4 regions of the Pseudoalteromonas sp. SR43-3 genome follow, and region 1 is predicted to be linked to each of the others. Evidence: predicted binding sites of a transcription regulator. Region 1 holds the regulator's gene; each other region holds the start of a gene.
What was found. Region 1 encodes LexA, which represses DNA repair genes until DNA is damaged. Its sites were predicted from a motif close to TACTGTATNNNNATACAGTA; they were not measured.
Positions count from the first base shown of each region.

Region 2: a site for LexA is predicted at 2,185-2,204, ahead of uvrD (DNA helicase II). Genes of this name have one in related genera too.
Region 3: a site for LexA is predicted at 2,772-2,791, ahead of H5088_RS08930 (YebG family protein). Genes of this name have one in related genera too.
Region 4: a site for LexA is predicted at 2,548-2,567, ahead of H5088_RS09735 (SulA-like leucine-rich domain-containing protein). Genes of this name have one in related genera too.

Region 1 covers NZ_JACJEC010000013.1:12,381-17,826, reverse strand. The annotation lists gene ctaD (cytochrome c oxidase subunit I) at 1-1,344, opposite strand, end outside; gene coxB (cytochrome c oxidase subunit II) at 1,344-2,486, opposite strand; gene lexA (transcriptional repressor LexA) at 2,970-3,587, opposite strand; gene H5088_RS14155 (PaaI family thioesterase) at 3,755-4,195, shown strand; gene H5088_RS14150 (hypothetical protein) at 4,196-4,576, opposite strand; gene H5088_RS14145 (hypothetical protein) at 4,890-5,446, shown strand, end outside.
Region 2 covers NZ_JACJEC010000002.1:461,940-467,385, reverse strand. The annotation lists gene uvrD (DNA helicase II) at 1-2,120, opposite strand, end outside; gene H5088_RS04510 (hypothetical protein) at 2,424-2,648, shown strand; gene H5088_RS04505 (YacL family protein) at 2,765-3,133, shown strand; gene dut (dUTP diphosphatase) at 3,186-3,641, shown strand; gene H5088_RS04495 (NUDIX hydrolase) at 3,707-5,446, shown strand, end outside.
Region 3 covers NZ_JACJEC010000005.1:194,260-199,705, forward strand. The annotation lists gene H5088_RS08910 (TerB N-terminal domain-containing protein) at 1-548, opposite strand, end outside; gene dsbB (disulfide bond formation protein DsbB) at 1,386-1,904, shown strand; gene H5088_RS08920 (DUF6170 family protein) at 1,906-2,208, shown strand; gene H5088_RS08925 (helix-hairpin-helix domain-containing protein) at 2,233-2,529, opposite strand; gene H5088_RS08930 (YebG family protein) at 2,844-3,161, shown strand; gene putP (sodium/proline symporter PutP) at 3,434-4,912, opposite strand; gene H5088_RS08940 (EAL and HDOD domain-containing protein) at 5,244-5,446, shown strand, end outside.
Region 4 covers NZ_JACJEC010000006.1:87,781-93,226, forward strand. The annotation lists gene H5088_RS09720 (hypothetical protein) at 1-342, shown strand, start outside; gene H5088_RS09725 (NCS2 family permease) at 416-1,708, opposite strand; gene H5088_RS09730 (tetratricopeptide repeat protein) at 1,827-2,291, shown strand; gene H5088_RS09735 (SulA-like leucine-rich domain-containing protein) at 2,590-3,024, shown strand; gene H5088_RS09740 (YchJ family protein) at 3,063-3,542, shown strand; gene H5088_RS09745 (diguanylate cyclase) at 3,617-4,534, opposite strand; gene H5088_RS09750 (DUF6172 family protein) at 4,729-5,031, opposite strand; gene H5088_RS09755 (VC2046/SO_2500 family protein) at 5,211-5,446, opposite strand, start outside.

The DNA of each region.
Region 1 (5,446 bases):
TACAAAATGCATAGGAAAAAACAGTACGTTCACGCTCACCAGCGATAGCCAAAAATGCCATTTAGCCAATGTGATATTAAACATATTGCCCGTCCACTTGGGCAGCCAGTAATAAGCCCCCGCCATTATCGAAAATACAGCCCCTGTTACTAATACATAATGAAAGTGCGCCACTACAAAATAAGTATCGTGATATTGAAAATCAGCAGGTGTAATTGCCAGCATCAATCCCGAAAAACCACCCAAGGTAAACAGCACAATAAACGCAATACTAAAAAGCATTGGCACTTCAAAAGTTATTGAGCCTTTCCACATTGTGGCAACCCAATTAAATACTTTTACTCCTGTAGGTACCGATATAAGCATGGTCGCGTACATAAAAAACAACTCGCCAGCGACCGGCATCCCAGTGGTAAACATATGATGAGCCCATACAATAAAGCTCAATAGTGCTATGGAGGATGTGGCGTATACCATTGAGGCATAGCCAAAAAGTTTTTTACGAGAAAAGGTAGGTACTATTGTAGATATAATGCCAAAGGCAGGAAGAATCATAATGTATACTTCGGGGTGACCAAAAAACCAAAAAATGTGTTGGAACATCACCGGGTCGCCACCGCCTGCGGCATCAAAAAAGCTGGTCGCAAAATACTTATCGGTAAGTACCATAGTGACAGCCCCTGCAAGCACTGGCATTACGGCTATTAATAAAAAGGCAGTAATTAACCACGTCCATACAAATAAGGGCAACTTCATCCATGTCATGCCTGGGGCACGTAAGTTCACTATGGTTACAATCACATTGATTGCGCCCATTATTGAGCTAATTCCCATAATATGTACGGCAAATACAAACAATGCAGTATTATCATTACTGTATGTTGTGGACAGTGGTGCATAAAAAGTCCAACCAAATGCAGGCCCCCCACCAGGCATAAATAACGATGCCAATAGGATTAAAAACGCAAACGGTAAAATCCAAAAGCTCCAGTTATTCATTCTTGGCAATGCCATATCTGGCGCGCCAATCATGAGTGGTATCATCCAGTTAGCAAGGCCTGTAAAGGCGGGCATAACCGCACCAAACACCATAATTAAACCATGCACTGTGGTCATTTGATTAAAAAAGTGAGGGTCGACCAACTGTAAACCTGGTTGAAATAATTCAGCCCTGATCACCATGGCCATTGCGCCACCAATTAAGAACATGGTCAGCGAAAAAATTAAATATAAACTACCTATATCTTTATGATTAGTTGTGTAAAGCCAGCGTTTAAAACCTTTAGCTGGGTGATGAGCATGATGAGCTTCATTGGCGTTAGGTTGTTCTACTATGCTACTCATTAGTTCGCCTCCACTTTGGCATCAAGTGCTGTCTGTATTTGACTCGGTTGAATAACATCACCCGTATCATTACCCCACGCATTACGTTTATAAGTAATAACCGCAGCTAATTGCTTTATAGATAACTGCTTGGCAAAAGCTTGCATTGCCGTACCGGGTCGTCCATGGATAACTACATCAATGTGATCTTTTATATCGCCAAGCACTATCGGGCTGCCTTTAAGTGCAGGAAATACGCCCGGTAACCCCATGCCAGTAGGTTGATGACATGCAGCACAATTAGCCATATATACTTGTTCGCCTAAAGTCATTAATTCTTCTTTTGGGAGGGTTTTATCAAGTAATGCGGCATCTGCTAATGCTGCTTTTTGTTTAGCCTGCTTTGCATCTGCAAGCCATGTTTTAAAATCAGCCTCAGATTTAGCGACCACCACAACGGGCATAAAGCCATGGTCTTTACCACACAACTCAGCACATTGGCCTCGGTAAGTACCTTCTTCGTTTATGTTCGTCCATGTTTCGTTTATAAAGCCGGGGTTAGCATCTTTTTTAACTGCAAAATCAGGTACCCACCAAGAGTGAATAACATCGTCAGAAGTCATTAAAAATCGTACTTTTTGATTTATTGGCAGTACAAGAGGCTTATCAACCTCAAGTAAGTAGTTAGGATTTTTATCTGCAAGATTCGCGATTTCATCTTGCGGGGTAGATAAAATAGAGTAGAACTCTACATCTTCACCCATATATTCATAATGCCATTTCCATTGCGAACCCGTAATTTTAATAGTGAGATCAGCTTTGCTGGCATCTTCCATTGCAATTAGGGTTTTAGTGGCTGGTACTGCCATAGCAATTAAAATAACAAACGGAATTGCAGTCCAAAGTATTTCTACTTTAGTGCTTTCGTGAAATTGGGCAGGTACAGCCCCTTTAGATTTACGGTGATGAATAAGTGCCCAAAACATAATTGCGAACACTATCACCCCAATCACACAACATATTATAAATATGGTCATGTGCAGCTGATATACATTATTGCTTATATCGGTTACGCCTTTGCGCATATTGTATTGGCTGTTAGCCAAAACTGGGTGCGAAAAAACACATAATATAAGCCACAAGGTAGAGGTCAGTTTACCCATGTGACGGCTCCTTTGATGCTATTGCGAATGCAAAGCGAAGAGGCATACGGCTTAAACGCCAATTCGTTATTTTTATTTTTTTAGCCAATCTTATTTAATATTGATTGGTTTTGCTGCGCCAACAACGAGTTTGTGTATATTGTGTGTTCTCAAAACTAAAAAGCTGTGAGTTATTATTAGCTCAGCACATTAACAATTAGCTAAAAAACGAACAACAAGCAAGTTTTAGTATAAAAAACAATCAGGTGATATTGAATAATTAATAAAAAATCGGTAATCAACTGGGCAACAGAAAGTTCAAAATATGAGCAAAACAAAGGGGTTTAACGCATTCGGAGGGGGGAAATATAAGTGCAAAAAAGTTTACAGCTTAAATAGTCAGTGGGCTGTTTACGCCCTATTTTTAGTACAAATTTTAAAACAAAAATGCGTACTAGTTAGTACGCATTTATAAAACTGCTTGTTTAAAAGCTATTTTTAAAGTCACATCCAATCAGCGTTTCTTATAACGCCAACGGCTAAGCCTTCAATATTAAAAGACTCATTCTCAAGATCTACTTCAATAGAGTCAAAATCGTCGTTTTCAGCATGAAGTAATACTTTACGACCCGCTTTCTCAAGACGTTTTACAGTTACGTCTTCGTCTAGGCGAGCAACAACAACTTGTCCGTTTTCAGCGGTTTGAGTACGATGTACAGCAAGTAAATCACCATCCATAATACCAATATCTTTCATGCTCATACCGTTAACGCGTAGTAAAAAATCTGCAGCCGGTTTAAACATTAATGGATCGATTTTGCAGTGACTTTCAACGTGCTCTTGCGCCAAAATAGGTGAACCAGCAGCAACACGCCCTATAAGCGGTAAACCTAATTGTTCTGGCTCTTCTTCTTCAATTAATTGAATACCACGGCTTGCACCTGGTTTCATTTTAATTGCGCCTTTTTTAGCAAGTGCTTTTAAATGTTCTTCAGCAGCATTGGCACTTTTAAAACCTAATGTTTGCGCTATTTCAGCACGTGTAGGAGGCATACCAGTGTCTTTAATAAAAACTTTAATTAGTTCGAGTATTTGAGCTTGGCGGTTCGTTAATGGTCGCATACAACTGGTTTTCCATACAGTACATTTAACTGTGAGTATATACAGTTAAATAAAAATCGCAAATTTAAATTAAGCCTTAAAATAGCTAAAGTAATTTCACTTGTGTACATTTTAGGGATATAACTAAAGCTAAGTTTATAAATGATTAAAAATGCAAAGGAGACATTATGAGTATTTGGTACCAGCCCATCACCTTAGAGCTGTGCAAGCAGTTAGAGCAAGGCATTAATGGCCAAGGAACATTAATGAAAACTATGGGGATAGAAGTCACAGAAATTGGCGATGATTATTTGGTTGCCACAATGCCGGCAATTCCTGAGCATCATAACCCAATGGGCATGGTTCACGGCGGTGCTAACGTTGTACTTGCCGAAACAGTTGCCAGCTATGCCGCTAACTTTGTTGTCGATTTTACTAAATTCTACTGTGTAGGGCAGGAAATTAGCGCAAGTCATTTAAAAGCATCTCGCAACGGCACTTTAACAGCAACGGCTAGAGCGTTTCATATTGGCAAACGTAGTTCAGTATGGGAAATAAAAATTACAAATAGCCGCAATGAGCTGTGCTGCGTATCAAAAATGACCGCAGCAGTCGTAGAGCGAAGATAGTTACTTTTCGATTGGGTAAATGGTAATTTCCATACCCGCACCAATCGCAGATATACGCAATAATGTATCTGCATCTAAGGCTTGATTAAAGCACTTAGGAGAAGTCCCTGATTCAAAACCAATATCAAACGTTCTACGTGAACAGCTTAACCATTGCTTTAGCGCGTTACGCGAACACGATTCAATAAGCTCACATATATGGTTTATGGCTTTATCAGGTGTGCTCACCTCACCTGTAGCTTCAATACGCGCTAGTTGACGGTATTCGTCTTTGTCATAATGTAAAATCGTCGCGACTTTTTTCAAGTCCGCCACTAGCAAACTAATATCTTGCTTTGATTCAAGCTCAAGATCTACATTTAAAAATTGAATTTCCGACATCGTTTCGTATTTATCCTCTAATAATTTCATTGCAAACTTTAACGCAGTTTTACCGTTATACCAAATCAACTATGCCCTAATAACCACTTTATATGGATATTTCGCAGCTTTTAAGTATTTTTTAGCATTTAAAGCTAGCTGGATATCAAACATCCAGCTCAATTAAACAGATAAGTCATGTTAGGAATTTAAGTGTAATCTTTTTTATTTTTAAATGATTACAGTAAGCTATAGTTTAAACTGCGACAAAATGTCGCAGTAACTTATCCCATTAATGTAATAAACTAGCCTCTAAAAATAATAAGACTAAAACATGAATAAAAAAATATTTAAGCATGCTCGCAAGTTACATAAATGGTTAGGTTATTTATTAGCACTACAAATTTTAGCATGGTTACTAGGTGGTTTAATTATGAGTGCACTCCCTCTTGATAAAGTTCATGGGGAGCATCTTGCTACACGTACTCTTAATAACCCATTTACGCAGGCTGATTATGTTGCCTCCCTTGACGATATTGCCTCTCAGGTGGTTAATCCAACACAAATAATTTTTGAGAACTTCTTAACTACACCACTTATTACTGTCTTTAGTAATAACGAGCAGCAAAGCTTCAATGGCATAACAGGCCGACCATTTGAACCGCCAACTAAAATACAAACTACCGCAAATGCTAAAGCACACTTACTTATTGACGCTCAAGTAACAAGCGCTGTACTACTAAAGCAAGGTATGCGAGAAGTTGGATATAAAACCAATGTTTGGCAGGTACAATTTGACGACACATTTAACACAACACTGTACTTGTCAGAAAATAATGGCAAAGTTGTTACCGTTCGCAGCACGCTGTGGCGAATATTCGACTTTTTTTG
Region 2 (5,446 bases), on a different contig from region 1:
CCAAGGTCGTCAAAGTTAACTTGTACGCGAGATTGCGCGCCACTGCCTTCGTAATTAAGTACGGTACCAATACCAAACTTAGCATGCAAAACTCGTTGTCCTAAGTTAAAGCCACTGTCTTCAAATGCGGCATGGCTAACTGATGCGCTAAAACGCCCAGCGGCAGGTGGGCGAGAAACCTGTGTTTTAATACGGATTTCTTCTACGCAGTCTTCAGGGATTTCGCGTAAAAAGCGAGATGGGCTATGGTATTTTTCTTGCCCGTATAAACGGCGACTCTCAGCATGGCTAATGTATAACTTATCCATTGCTCGTGTCATGCCTACATAACAAAGGCGGCGCTCTTCTTCTAAGCGACCCGACTCTTCGTTGCTTTGCTGAGAAGGGAACATGCCTTCTTCTACGCCTACCATAAACACTAGCGGAAACTCTAACCCTTTAGCTGAGTGAAGCGTCATCATTTGTACGGCGTCTTCGTGTTCTTCTGCTTGTCCTTCACCTGACTCAAGTGACGTATGGGCTAAAAAGCCTTGTAAAGGTGAGCTGTACTCTTCGTCTTCAGGCAGCTCATACTGATCACAAGCGCTAATTAGCTCTTCTAAGTTTTCTACACGAGCACGGCCTTTTTCACCTTTTTCGGCTTGGTACATTGCCATCAAGCCTGAGGTTTGAATTGTGTACTTGGCTTGCTCATGCAAAGTTAGGTCGCTAATTTTATCTTCTATTTGTTCAACGAGTTCTACAAACTTACTTACTGCACCAGAAGCACGACCAGATAAATGCTGTTGTTCTACAATTGCTTTTGCGGCATACCAAAGCGGTAACGATTCTGCTCGTGCACAATCGCGTATATGGCTCAATGTTTTATCGCCAATACCGCGTGCTGGCGTATTAATTACACGCTCAAACGCGGCATCGTCTTGACGATTACCTACTAGGCGTAAGTACGACAACGCATCTTTAATTTCTTGTCGTTCGAAGAATCGCATACCCCCATAAATACGGTATTTTAAGCCTTCTTGCAGCATGGCCTCCTCGAGTACACGAGATTGCGCGTTACTACGGTATAAAATTGCGGCATCTTGTAGGGCATTACCTGCATTTAACCAGCTTCGTAGTTTGCTACTTACAAAGCGTGCTTCGTCTAACTCATTAAATGCCGCATAAATAGAAATTGGCTCGCCATCGTTACCGTCGGTCCATAAGCTTTTACCCATACGCTCTGAGTTATTTTGAATTAATGCATTAGACGCTTTCAAAATAGTTGCTGTTGAACGGTAGTTTTGTTCAAGACGAATGGTTTCTGCGCTAAAGTCAGTTAAAAATCGTTTAATATTTTCGATTTTAGCACCGCGCCAACCGTAAATACTTTGGTCATCGTCGCCTACAATCATGATACTGCTTGTATCGCCTGCAAGTAACTTTAACCAAGCATATTGAATGGTATTTGTATCTTGGAACTCGTCTACGAGCATATGTGCAAAGCGTTGCTGATAATGACGCAGTAACGTTGGGTTATTTTTTAACACTTCGTAGCTGCGTAGTAATATTTCGGCAAAATCTACTAGGCCTGCTCTATCACAGGCCTCTTGGTAGGCGGCGTAAACACGCAGCATCATTTGCTCGTTAATATCGTATGCTTGAATATCTTTAGGGCGAAGTGCTTCATCTTTTTTAGCGCTGATGTACCAGCCAAATTGTTTGGCGGGCCATTTTTTATCATCGATATTCATCGATTTTAATAAGCGCTTTATCATCCGAAGTTGATCGTCAGAGTCTAAAATTTGAAAGGCTTCTGGTAAGTTAGCTTCACGGTGATGAGCACGTAAAATACGATGCGACAAACCATGGAACGTACCAATCCACATACCACCTACAGGGGCTTTTAGTGTTTCTTCAACGCGGCTGCGCATTTCTTTAGCCGCTTTATTAGTAAAGGTTACGGCAAAAATACTGTAAGCAGATGCTTGCTCAACTTGCATAAGCCACGCAATACGATGAACTAACACTCGTGTTTTACCAGACCCAGCACCTGCTAATACCAGCATGTTTTGTAGTGGGGCTGCAACGGCATCGCGTTGTTTGTCATTTAAGCCATCGAGTAATTGTGAAACGTCCATCGTTACGCCTTTTTAATCAATATTGTGGGCAGTATAACAGGTGTTTTTGTTAGGCTAAATAAAATACTGTTTTTATAAACAGCTATTTATAAAATAGCCTTAAAAACGAGTAACTTGATAATTTTTTGAACAAACAAAAAAGCGTAAAAGCATAACAAAAATTGCTAATTTGACCTAAAGTTAGCAAAATTTACTAACTCTCTAAATCTAGGGCAATTTAACTATTTGATTTGTAAGCTTTAATAAATTGGCATAAAGTGTGTAAGTAAATAATTATAAAATCAAATAAATACAGAGGTTAGTATGGCAGATCAAGGTTCTGGCGGTAACGTAATCGCAGCATTATGTAATATATTTTTTCCTGGTTTAGGGCAGTTAGTGCAAGGGCGTATTTTAGCGGCTATATTTTTTGCACTCGCTATTATAATAAGTTACGCACTAATTTATGTGCTTGTAGGCTTTGTACTTGTGCCTATTATTTACTTATGGTCGATCATTGACGCAGCGCGTTATAGATCGCGAAGTTAACGGTTTTAAAGTTGAGTAAAATAGCGCCCATGTGGCGCTATTTTACTTTATATGTCCTGTGGTTTGCGGGCGTTTACGTATATAATTACTCAATTAAAGATTTACAGGCAAATCCTATGGAATATCAATTTATTCGCGACCCTATTAGTGGGCTACGTATTAAAATAAGCAGTGAACACGCTATTATTGGTCGCTGGCTAAACGAAGAAATAGGCAAAGACAAAGTAGCCATGGTGCAAGCGCTTATTGCATCGGTAAGTTCAAGCTATGAGCCGCTAACGCTAAAAGGCCAAGAAATAGATTTAATATTAACCAAAGACGAAGCACTATTTGAAGCCCATGCGCTTCATCAAGACAGCGAAGGCCTAATAGCGTATCAAGATGACGATTTAGCGCTTGAAGAAAATGGTTTAAGCAGTGGTTGTGGCTTTGAAGATTTTATTGATTTAATTGATTCATGGCATGAGTTTACGACTGGTCGTTAAGTTATATTATCTATATCCTTTTTATAAATTTATTTAGAGTAGAAAGTTTAAAATGAAAAAAGTTGAATTAAAAATTGTAAATCCTAAAGTTGGTACTGAAATTCCTATGCCTGAGTATGCTACAGATGGCTCTGCTGCTATAGACCTTAGGGCCTGTGTTGACGATATGTTACAAGTTTTACCGGGTGAGACGAAATTAATTCCTACTGGTATTGCTTTAAATATGCAGGATACTGGAATGGCTGCTACTATTTTACCTCGCTCAGGTTTAGGTCATAAACATGGGATTGTACTGGGTAATTTAGTTGGATTAATCGACTCAGATTATCAAGGTGAGTTATTCATTTCAGTATGGAATAGAGGTAATGATGAATTTGCAATAAACTCTGGTGACAGAATTGCTCAACTGATGTTTATTCCAGTACTTAAAGCTGATTTTGTACTTGTCGATGAATTTGAAGCAACAGAGCGTGGAACTGGTGGCTTTGGTCATACTGGCGTGAAGTAGCTTTCTTAGATAGATGGCGTGTATATACCACGCCACATAGCAACTTAGTTAAAAGGATTTACTAAATGATTCGACATATTATTGCAGTAATTTCAGCATTCTTAATTTGGTTAATGTTTTATATTTTCAACAAAGATATTGCTATTGGAGCTTCAGGAAGTATTGTAGGTTTTATAATTGTTGAGCTTTATTTTTTTATGCGAAAAAATGACCTCGATCTTACATTCCTTGGCCTGAAAAGGTTACTTTATGTATTCAAGAAAAGAAAAATAATAAAAAAATCTATTACTTCCGACTCTTTGGCTGATTACACCTTCTGGTTAAAAGAGGAGTTTGTTTTTCCTCTATCTTCCTTTCATAAAGAAATAGATAAAACTGTAATTCAAAAGCTTTCAAGTTTCGAAGCCGCCATATTTATTCTACTTATTAATGATAACCACAATTGTATAGATTGCAGCTACCTTACTTCAGAGGATTTTAAGGAACTTTTTACTAAAGCTCTAAAAGAGTCGTTTTATAAAAGGTTAATTCTCAAAGAGTCTCTGTCGCAAATTATTAAGCCAGCTGACTTAGAAAAACTACTTATCAAGTTTGAAGAGCAATTAATTGTAGATTGCGATTTAAGTAATGAAAATACTGGTAATGATCTCTTCACTAATAAGGTTAGAGAGTTATGTGTTGTTGGCGGAGAAATAAAAATATCTATTTTTTCAACTACTTCGCAATTATCACACGATATATTAAAAGATTTAAAAGCTTATCAAACAAGTACCACTAAAGTTGATATAGATTTCTATATTTGCAGTCCAAACGTTAAAGCAGACTCAGCAATTTTGGAATTAACGAAAGAGTACGAAGTCCCCGCTGGTGCGTTGCCAGATCAGTTTGTAAAAGCTAGTAATAAAAAAGCACATGTAGAGATGGATATTATCCGCCGCGTATTTAGAGTGTTGCGCTCTTTTAAAGACATTAAAGATAATCAAGAAAGCTATTGTAAAACGTCGGTTTATTTATATAAAAAAAGCTATCCCGGTTGTAAAATTCGTCTAATAGAAAACAAGTTTGTTGAATTACAACCTGGTCCATTAAAGTTTGCTAATAATTTATATCGATTTCGTATCGCGAGCACCGATTCAGAAGTAATAAATACACTTAGTGATGCTGTTAAAAACTTTAAAGATGGTAATGAAGTTCAATGTATTGAATTATTAAACCAACCAATAGAGCAGGCAGAAAAGCAGGCATTACTAGAGTTAGCCGAATGGCTAATATCAAGAGGCATAAAAACAGATGATTTATCTAAATATGCAACAGATATTCATGCATTTAGTGGTGATCAGGAAACACGTGCTAGACTAAAATTTTTACAAAATAGAATAGGAACTGCTTATAAAGCTATAACTAATTTGAGTAATTTTACAAATGAAGAGCTTTGTGCAGAAGAAAATTTTAAACAATCAACAGGTAGCGGCATCAGGGAAGTAGAAATAAACAATAATATTAAACATATAACAGTCGCTGCTATTTTTACGAATGATAATAAAATCCTTCTAATTGAAAAAGCTAAAGAATTTTATGAAGGAAAGTATAGCCTTGTTGCAGGACATGTAGAGTATCAAGATAATACGCTCGCTGATGCTGTTGAGAGGGAGGTCAATGAAGAGATTGGGCTAAACATAAATAGCTTAACTTATATTTGTCATATTGATGACTTAACAGACAAATGTGGTCATGGTGGTGAGATCCATGATTGGCATGTTTTTAATTCTTATGAAATCATAGATGAGAATAGTTTAAAGCTTGGT
Region 3 (5,446 bases), on a different contig from region 1:
TCTGCACAAATTAATGCTGGTTCAGAGCGATAACCAACCAATGATTCCATCACCCCACCTACGTACAGAAACCCTTTTAACTTTCGACTGTGAATAGTAACTTCTTGACCCTTGCTTAACCATTGAGCTTGTTTACCCTTATTGATATAGGTGTCTTCAGATACATTACTCTCAAAAATATTAAATGTGGCTAAATCGTCTTCAGAATTTCTAGAACTATCGGCACGCTCTATAATTGTGGGAGGTGTATTAACAACAGTGATGCGAGGTTTTGGACTAAGCTGCTTTGAAGTTGTTAATTCATTTGTTTGTTTGTGTAGCTCAACACTTACTGATGCATTATTAATTTTAATAGACTTTATTGGGCTGCTTTCGTCATTTGGAAGATCAGATATAGAAGACTTAGAGGCTGACTTATCAAGAGTGTCTTTTATGTTCGGGCTTGGATTACCTAGTGATCCAGATTTTGCTTTATTTGAATTTGAGCGTGGACTGGTAATTAACCAAATTATCAATATAACAACTGCGATTATAAAAATGAATTCCATGTAATATCCCTTTAAAAATGGTTGGTACCATTTTGGTATTTAAAACTCCATATGCTACTAACATACCACTAATAAATTCAGAAATGTATAATACTGCTGCTAAGTAGTTTCAATTATTCTTAATCAAAAAAATTGTCTTTAATGAAACCTCTTTTGTATAAGGTTCCTCGAACATCCCTATAGGATGTTAAGTTTGCGAAATATGAAACTAACATGGGCTTGGTTCATAATTAGTAACTGAACGCACATTAGGTCACCGCTATATCGTCTAAAAAAATCTCAACTTATACGTGTATATTTAAAAAAAATCTCACGTTATGCGTGGTGTGAGATTCTCACATGGCTAATTAAAAGCTATAAATTGGCCTTTTTCAGTGTGTGAGATTCTTATGTGATGTATGTATGATCAAAAGCAAATGGGTAGAAATTTAAAATTAATAAATAATTAAATTTGGGTTTCTCTAATTTAGCTACAATGCATGAATATCTAGAGTAATATTCATTGTAGGTACATTGTTATTATGGAGATATTTTTATTTACGCAGCGCCTGAGCTTAATTAACTTATCCCGCACTTGCCATAAGAAAAAGTACAAAAAAGTGCAACCATAAAAAATTCTTTAGATGATGCATCACCTTAGTATAAGTAAGCAATATAACTGAGCTTATGTATCGATGGGAAAATAATAGAACGTCATTTAACCTTTGCTAAGGCTGAATTGAGTAGTCATTAATTTCATCTTATAAAAAGCGACTTCGGTAGCTTTTTTTTCCTTTTTGTTGCTGCATACTTTATCCTACGTCATAATCTAACGTCCTATTAAAACGCGGAATTTTTATGAACTGGCTTGCACAATTACCTACCCAACGAACCCCGTGGCTTTTATTTACAGCTATCGTTTTTTTACTTGAAGTTACCGCTCTTTTCTTTCAATACAAAATGGGGTTAGCGCCTTGCATAATGTGTATATATCAACGCACTGCAGTATTAGGGTTATTAGGCGCAGGGATTGTAGGCTCAAGTAAACCACAAAGTAAAACTGTGCGTATGATAGCGTATGTTATTTGGGGAATATCGAGTGTTTGGGGATACTTAATTGCTCGCGAACATATTGATATGCAGACCACCACAGACCCTTTTGCATTTAGCTGCGAGTTTGAACCAAATTTCCCATCATTTATGCCACTACATGAATGGATACCTAGCTTTTTTCAAGCTACCGGGGATTGTGGAAATATAGATTGGCAGTTTGTTGGCATGAGCATGCCTGCTTGGATGGAAGTGATATTTGGGATTTTCTCACTAACGCTATTTATTATAATTATTGCCCGTTTATCAATTAAAAAGTCGATTTGATATGTTTACATTTTTTTCAAGCCAATTAGACCAGCTTAAGCATTTAAAAGTACGCCAGCGTCAAGACGTAATTGCGCTTGCATTAAGTCAGCTATCGCCAACTGATAAAGTTCTATTGCGTATTATAAAACTGCTATTACTTAGCCCACTATTTTTAATATTCACTGTATTTAAAGGTTGGATATTAATACCATTTTTGATACTTGGCGGATTGTGCTATCCACTATTAACTACACCTATTGAGATTAACTTTGCTAAAAAGCACTTAAGCGATGCACTAAAACAATTTAATCAGGGCGCCTAGCACCCTGATTACTATTTAGAAATATTAAAGTGTAAGTTTCCCCTCTAATTTAGCTAAAAGCTTTTTGCCAATCCCTTTAACTTGCGATAAATCACTAACGCTTTTAAATTCGCCATTTTCTTCACGATAATCCACAATTGCCTGCGCTTTTTTCTTACCTATACCAGGTAACTTAGCAAGCATCTCTGCATCAGCATTATTTATACTAATTGTCTCAGCTTGAGGCATTTGCTTAGTTACTTCTGATAATTGTGCATACGCGGTAGTCGCGGGTAGTAAACATAATAAACTTATGATGAGTAAATTTTTTAATGTTTTCATTAAACTTGTCCTTATTCTTCTTTTCTTAATTTTGAGTATTGCTCAGGAAATCAATAAATAAGGAACTGTAAAGTTCATCACTTAAAGTGTACCTAAACGCATTATCACTATGATCCGAAATCCTGAAAATGCAGCTGGTACAACAAAGTGATTGCTTAACTAAAGTAAAGTTACCGTTTTTTGTCAAATTTAAGACACCTAAAAATTAATACTTCGCGCTTGCAAATTTACTTACAAACCATTACTGTACATAAAAACAGTAATCTAATGGTTTTTTAAAAACCACGGTGCCAAGCAATTTTGCAGGAGAAATCATGGCTGTTGTTGTTAAATATGTTGTAGAACGAAACGGAGTCGAGCGTATGACGTTTACTACCAAAAAAGAAGCTGATGCTTATGACAAGATGCTCGATATAGCAGAATCACTTGAGCTGATGCTAGAAAAGGTAGACGTACCGCTTAGTGAGCAACAAATTGAATCACTTGCTTTAGAAATAGCGAAAAGCAAAGATGATTTTATGACCATATTAAAAGGTGGCAAAGATCCAGCTGTTACCAAAGCGCCAGCAAAAAGTAAAAAGTCAGATAACGTTGCATCAATTGAAGATAACAACGATAAAAAAGTAAGTTAATTCATAGAATGCTCCCTCCTCGAACGGGACAAACTAAATAAAAAAGGGAGCAACTAAGTTGCTCCCTTTTTTATTATACTAATTCGCTTAATTAAATGATCTCTTTAGGGTGGAAAAACGTGTTGATAGCTAGGCAAAAATTCGATATTTAGTTGTACTAAATGAGAATTTTTTAACGCCGGTAGCAACACGTTTAGCCCCGCAAAATGATTAAGTATTATTGCGGATTGGTATTAATTACTACTCACTTTAAAATAAGTAGTAATTGCTAATTAAAGCTCTTTTTCTACTTCATCAAATAAAGCAGTGATGTTTTGCTCAGGCTCTTTTGTTACTAAGCTAACAACAACAATTGCAATACTCGCTAAAATAAAGCCCGGTACTATTTCGTACATAAAGCTACTTAAGCTTTCACCATTGATAGTAAATGGTCCATATATCCAAATTAGCACAGTAAATGCGCCTACTAACATACCAGCTAACGCACCAGCAAAGTTCATGCGTTTCCAATAAAGGCTAAACAATACAAGTGGTCCAAACGCAGCACCAAAGCCAGCCCACGCATTACTTACTAGGTCTAAAATAGAGCTATCTCTGTCGTAAGCTAAATAAATAGCGAACATAGCAACTACGGCAACACTTATACGGCCAACAGCAACTAGCTCTTTATCACTGGCGTCTTTACGTAAGAATGTTTTATAGAAATCTTCTGTTAATGAACTTGAACTAACCAATAATTGAGATGAGATAGTACTCATAATCGCAGCCAAAATTGCAGCAAGTAAAAAGCCAGCAATAAGTGGGTGGAACAGCAACTCAGAAAGAATTAAGAAAATTGTTTCAGGGTCTTCAACTACAATGTTGTTCTCATAAGTATAAGCTGCACCAAATATACCAGTACCAACAGCACCAATGGCAGCAACAATCATCCATGTCATACCAATACGGCGTGCTTTAGGCATATCTTTAACACTACGCACCGACATAAAACGAACAATGATATGTGGTTGGCCAAAATAACCTAAACCCCAAGCCATTGCAGAAATAATACCTAATGCAGAACCTGCACCAATCCAGTTAAGCATATCTGGATTTACGCTATGTAAAGTTGATTCTAAAGGTTGTTCAAGCAAAGAGTATGCAACCGTTGGTACTAGAATAAGTGCAATGAACATAATACAACCTTGCACAAAGTCAGTTAAGCTTACAGCTAAAAAACCACCAAACAAGGTATATAAAACAACTACGCCCGTTGTAATGTATAAACCCATCTCATAAGTTAAACCAAACGAGCTTTCAAACAATTTACCACCAGCGACAACACCAGATGAAGTATAAAGAGTAAAGAAAACAATAATTACCACAGCTGATACAACACGTAATAAGTTGGATTTATCATTGAAGCGATTTGAAAAGTAATCTGGGATGGTTATAGAGTCATTTGCTTTTTCAGTGTAAACACGTAATCTCGGTGCAACTAACAGATAGTTTAACCAAGCACCAATCACCAAGCCAATTGCTATCCATGTACTACTAAAACCAGTAACAAACATCGCACCAGGTAGGCCCATTAAAATCCAGCCACTCATATCAGATGCACCTGCAGACAGTGCAGCTACACTTGGAGATAGATTTCGTCCACCTAACATGTAACCAGATACATCGTCAGTAGATTGCTTATATGCATATAGTCCGATACCTAACATTACAATAAAATATAATGCTAGTGAAATAATCATTCCTGTTTCCAAATTAGCCTCCGCATAATTATTAATAATAGGCTTTAATCCAAATAATGACTCTTAAAATTTTATAGTTAAGACACTATTGGGGTAAAAACCATTCTCGCTGACTATATCATGCTTGATAATAAAATCTCCAACTTGTTGCCCTCACCTGATACAAAAATACTCATGTTGAATAATTTTAAAGCGAATTGGTGAAATATAATAAATTAAATACTAGAAACACCTTAATTTTTAATGATAATTTATTAATCTAGCAAATATACGTAATGCTATTTTGAGTCTTTTGCCATATATTATTACAATACCCAATTACATTACTCTTACGGAACTGTTTATGTATTTTTACGCTGCACGCCAACCTATTTTAGACAGAGATAAAAAGCTCATCGGGTATGAACTTTTATTTCGCGATGGCGTTGATAACGTATTTCCTGATATAGATGGTGACGAGGCAACTACACGACTAATTGAAGGTAGTCAGTTTAATTTCGGCTTAGAAGATTTAACCGACAATAAACCCGCCTATATAAATTTCAC
Region 4 (5,446 bases), on a different contig from region 1:
AGTAAAGGCCGTATTGATAGCCAAGTTTTTGTTTTAGAAGATAAACGTCTTGAAAAACTACAACTGCGTATTAATATCGAAAGCCAAATAAAACGTGGCTTATCTGCCCGCTCAGCGAGTATGGTTGGCTCAGCAAGACAGTATTTTGAAAAAGCACAGGCAACGCTCAATGCAGTTACATACACCGATGAATATGTAACAACAAAACGCCAAGAAGTTGAAGGTTACTTAGAAGCAATTAGTGTTGAACTAAGAGCTTCTAATGCAAGCGCACTTAAAAAGAAAACAGAAGAAGAGCAAGACGACTTAGATATATTGTTTGCTCCTAAAAAGAAATGGTAATTCTTTTATAAAAGCATTAAAAAAGCCTGCACAAATTAAATTTATGCAGGCTTTTTTGTCTATTTGTTAGTCATTAAGACAAAAATGCAAACTTGAAAACAAACAAGGCTGTTAATATCCAAACACTAATACTGATTTGATCTTGCTTACCACACAATACTTTTACCGCCGTATAAGATATAAAACCAAGTGCAATACCGTGCGCAATCGAAAACGTTAATGGTGTCATTAGTAATACCACAGTAACAGGAATTGCATCGGTCATATCATCCCAATTTACAAACTTTAAATTTTGTAACATCAGTACAGCGACATATAAAATAGCACCTGCCGTAGCATAAGCCGGTACCATTTGTGCAAGCGGTGCAAAAAACATCATTAGTAAAAAGCAAATACCTACAACTACAGCCGTTAAGCCAGTACGTCCGCCAACAGAAACACCAGCAACCGATTCTATATACGATGTAGTCGTAGACGTGCCTAGCATCGCACCTGCAATTGTTGCAGAGCTGTCAGCACTTAGAGCGCGCCCTAAACGAGGCATGTTACCTTTTTCATCAGCTAAACCAGCTTTTTGAGTGACCGCAACTAATGTACCCGAAGTATCAAAAAGATCGACAAACAAGAATGCAAAAATAACACTCATCATTGATATATCAAAAGCGGCGGCAAAATCTAGTTGCATAAAAGTAGGCATTATTGATGGTGGCATAGCCATAACACCGTGATATTCAACTAGCCCTAAACTTAGTGCAATGCCAGTCACTAATAAAATACTAATAAGTACACCGCTTTTAAAATCGCGGTATAAAAGCGCTGCAATTACAAAAAAGCTTAATATAGCCAATAATGGGCCTGGGGAAGTAATGTCGCCCAATTGCACTAATGTTGCTGGGCTTGAGACAATAATGCCTGCATTTTTAAGGGCAATTAAGGCTAAAAAAGCACCTATACCTGTTGCGATAGCTCGCTTGAGCACCAGAGGTATGGCATTAATAATCCATTCTCTGACTTTAAATAAGCTTAAAAATAAAAATATACAACCCGACATAAAAACAGCCCCTAATGCGGCTTGCCAGGTATAACCCATTCCTAATACGACGCCATACGTAAAAAAGGCATTTAGTCCCATGCCAGGCGCTAATGCTAATGGATAATTAGCCCACAAACCCATTATAAAACAGCCTATCGCAGCTGCTATACAGGTAGCTACAAATGCAGCCCCTTGGTCCATCCCTGCCTCAGCAAGCATAGCCGGGTTTACAAATACAATGTATACCATAGTGATAAAGGTCGTTAGGCCAGCAACGCATTCGCGTTTAACTGTTGAGTTATTTTCGCTGAGTTTAAATAAGGCTTCAAACATAATAAACTTGTGATAGTAAAAAGTGACGAGATTTTAACATAAAAATTATCTTTTACAGGACATTTTACCTTGCTATATACTAAACTGTTAAAGTAGTTAAAATAATAAATGAACCAATATGCTTAAAACAACACCTTGTGAGCAAGACTTAGAGCAACAGCTAGACAACATTTTAGGTTTTGTTACTCAACCAGAAAGCAGCGCCGCGCCCATTGATAATAAAAAAGATGAGCAAAGTACTATTAATAAAGCCCTATATTATTTAAAAAATAATCAAGCTCCATTGGCTGCAAAATGGATGCGCCTTGCTGCAATGGCAGGGAACCATAGAGCACAGTTTTATTTAGGTTTATTTTTTGTAAAAGGTGAAGGCGTGCCACAAAGTGTATTTCATGCTGTAGCTTGGTTGAGCTTAGCGAGTAGCCAAGGATACGCACCTGCCACTGCAGCGGTTACAGATATACGCAAACATATCGAAACTAAGCGATTTAAAGATGCTCAATGTTATGCAGCAAGTTTGTACGAACAAATCCACCAACTCCAGTTTTCTCATATGATCCCTCGCACCAGTGAAGACACATAAACCAACTAAGTTATAAGTACTGTATACAGTGTTGAAAAATACTGTATATAGTTACAAAGATACTCCTACTCAGTATAAAACCCACAAATTAAAACATTACTCAAAAATTTATTTTTGAAATACCTTCTCAAAAACAAACCTATAACAAGTTGATTAATAAAGAATTATAGATTTAAAAATAAAAAACAATGATCAAAGGCTGAATAACTGTACAAATAAATAGCATAAAATGCTTGCACGAAAGCACTGTATAAACTACTGTATATGAATACTGTATAAAAACCCAGTGAGTGAAATTATGTTACAGCCTATTACCGTAAGAACAGTTAAAAGTTACCAACAAGACGAGCAAAGCGATTGCGTAAATTTGATCCAAATTGAAGATGAAATTTCAGCGACCTTTGAGCTTTTAAAAGTATTACACCAATACAATAGCTCTAATGCATGGACGTTACTAATTGCGCCAGATCATGTACCTAGCAAAGCTTTACTTGACTCATGCTCTATTGATACAAGCAAATTACTTGTTATTAGACAGAAGCACCTAGTAAATTTAGAGTATGTATTAAATTCTGCGTTACATAATGGAAACTTTGCAGCGGTAATTACATGGACCGATATAGTTAATAACCAACTACTTACAAATCTATCGTTCGATTTAAGTAAAACGAATACAAAACTATACTGTTTTACTAAAAACGCTCAAACAACAGAGATACCACTCGCTCAATAAGCTTGTTAAACTAATGTTTTAGATTCTGTATTATTATTATGACTTCACTCAATACCACATTATGTTTTTGCAGCAGTGGGCACAATTATGCCGATTGCTGCGAGCCGCTTCACTTATCTGTAAAGCAAGCTGACACTCCTGAACAACTTATGCGCTCACGATTCAGCGCTTATGTTATTAAAAATGCAAAATATGTTTATCAAACCTACGCAAAAGAAAAACAAGCTGAGAATCCGGTTAAAGAAATCAATGATTTTGCTAACAGCTGTCGATTTATAAATCTTGATTTAATTGACTCAAGCCATGATGGCGATACTGGAACTGTAGAATTTAAAGCCCAATATTTTTATCAAAACTTATTTTGTGAGCTTCATGAAAAATCGCAGTTTATTAAAGAAAACACTCAATGGCGTTATTTAGATGGCACTATATATCCTGTTGAAGATATTAAAGTAGGCAGAAATGATAACTGCCCATGCGGTAGCAATAAAAAGTACAAAAAATGTCATAGCATGTAATAAATAATCTTATTTAATATTTATCACCTAAAAGGTGTTTTTAAGTGGCAGAGTGATTTATTAGCTAACTAAACTTAAAAACACACTTTGTTACGCCCTTGCATTTTAGACTCATACATTTTTTCATCTGCGATCTGCAACGTGTTTTTGTTATTTACGTATGGTTGTAGGGTTGCACCGCCAATACTAATAGTCACAAAATCATATTCTGAATATTTGTGTAATATTCCTAAATCGGCCACATTCTGTTTAATTTTATCAGCAACACAAATTGCACCTTCAGTGCTTGTATGCGGTAGAACAACTACAAACTCTTCGCCGCCATAACGCGCAACAAAATCGGTTGGCCTTTGCAAACTATTAGTAATAGTTTGTGCTACTAGGTTTAACACCGTATCCCCCTGCACATGACCATAGATATCATTGTATTGCTTAAAATAATCTATATCGATGAGTAATAATGCATAGTCAACTTTTTCTCGTAAGGCGCTTCGTTCCATTTTAGAAAAATGTGCATCAAAATAACGGCGATTGAATACTTTAGTTAAATCATCTAAAAATACTTTTTGATTGAGTAAGTCGTGTTGTAATTTTAACGTTATATGGGCACGAACCCTTCTAAATAGTGTTTCTTTTACAATCGGCTTTTTAATAAAATCAACAGCTCCGGCTTCCCAACACTCTTCTTCTTCGTTTTCAAAGGATGTAACAAAAATAACTGGGATATCCTGTGTTTCAGTATTATTTTTTAATTTTAAACATGTATCAATACCACTCATTCCACCCATACTAATATCGAGTAGGACTATATCGGGTACATTTACATTACAAATTTCAATTGCTTCTTCACCACTTCCAGCTGTTGTCACATTAAAATGCTCAGATAATATTTTTTTCAATACGATTAAGCTTAATAACTGATCGTCAACTATAAGTACTTTAGAATTCTTTAAACTTAGTTTTAATTGATGGTCAGAGTAATTTATTGGCATAGTAAAAAATGTTTTGTTTTTTTAATTAAAAACAGCCTATAGCATCACATTTTGTTATGCAAATGTTAATTAAGAGGGATTCTACTTATTAGTTACTAATAAAAATGCTTTTTAGTAAATCTTTATTGCATAAAAACAAAAAATGAGCCACTTGGGCTCATTTTATAACTTTGAATACTTAATTTAGTTAAGTATTATTCGTCATCATCTAAATCTAATTGCTGACGTTGAGCAGGTCGAGCTAAAATCTCTACATAGAAAGAGGTCAAACCTTGCTTTTCAATTTCGCCAATTTGGTTACTTAATTCAGCAACGTGCACAACTTGCGCATCTTCAGCTGTGTTACCAAACTTACAGTCAAATGCCCAATAGTCAGCATCTTCAGGTAGCGTTTTATTACGCTCTCTTTTCAAATATTTTTTCACTTCGTGCTTTGCAGCATCAACCATACGAGGGTATTTGATTTTCTCGTGATTTAGCGTGAATGTTTTCTTCATTACGTTCCTAATTACCTTGGTTTAATGATAATGGCATTTCATGTCATACCATTTGACGCCATTATAGCAATTGCATTTAATTTTTGGATGCTTTTTTTTCATTAAATCAATTATTAGCAAATATATAAAGCAGACCCGTTATAAAGCATATATTAACTGATGATTATTACAATCATATATCACACCGCAATAAGCTGAAGTGGTTGATGTATTGCATCACTATTTAGGCTGTCGTAAAAAGCAGCTGCATTTATAGGGGGATTCGATAGTTGTGTTTGTTCGCTTTTAATTCTTCTTCTGACAGCAAGCTCACAGTTATCTATTATATTAAGTGGAATATGCTTATCATCATTTCTAATCGCAAGTGGTTCAGGGCTTAAGCATTGCCTTAACTTAATACTTGTCATACCACAGC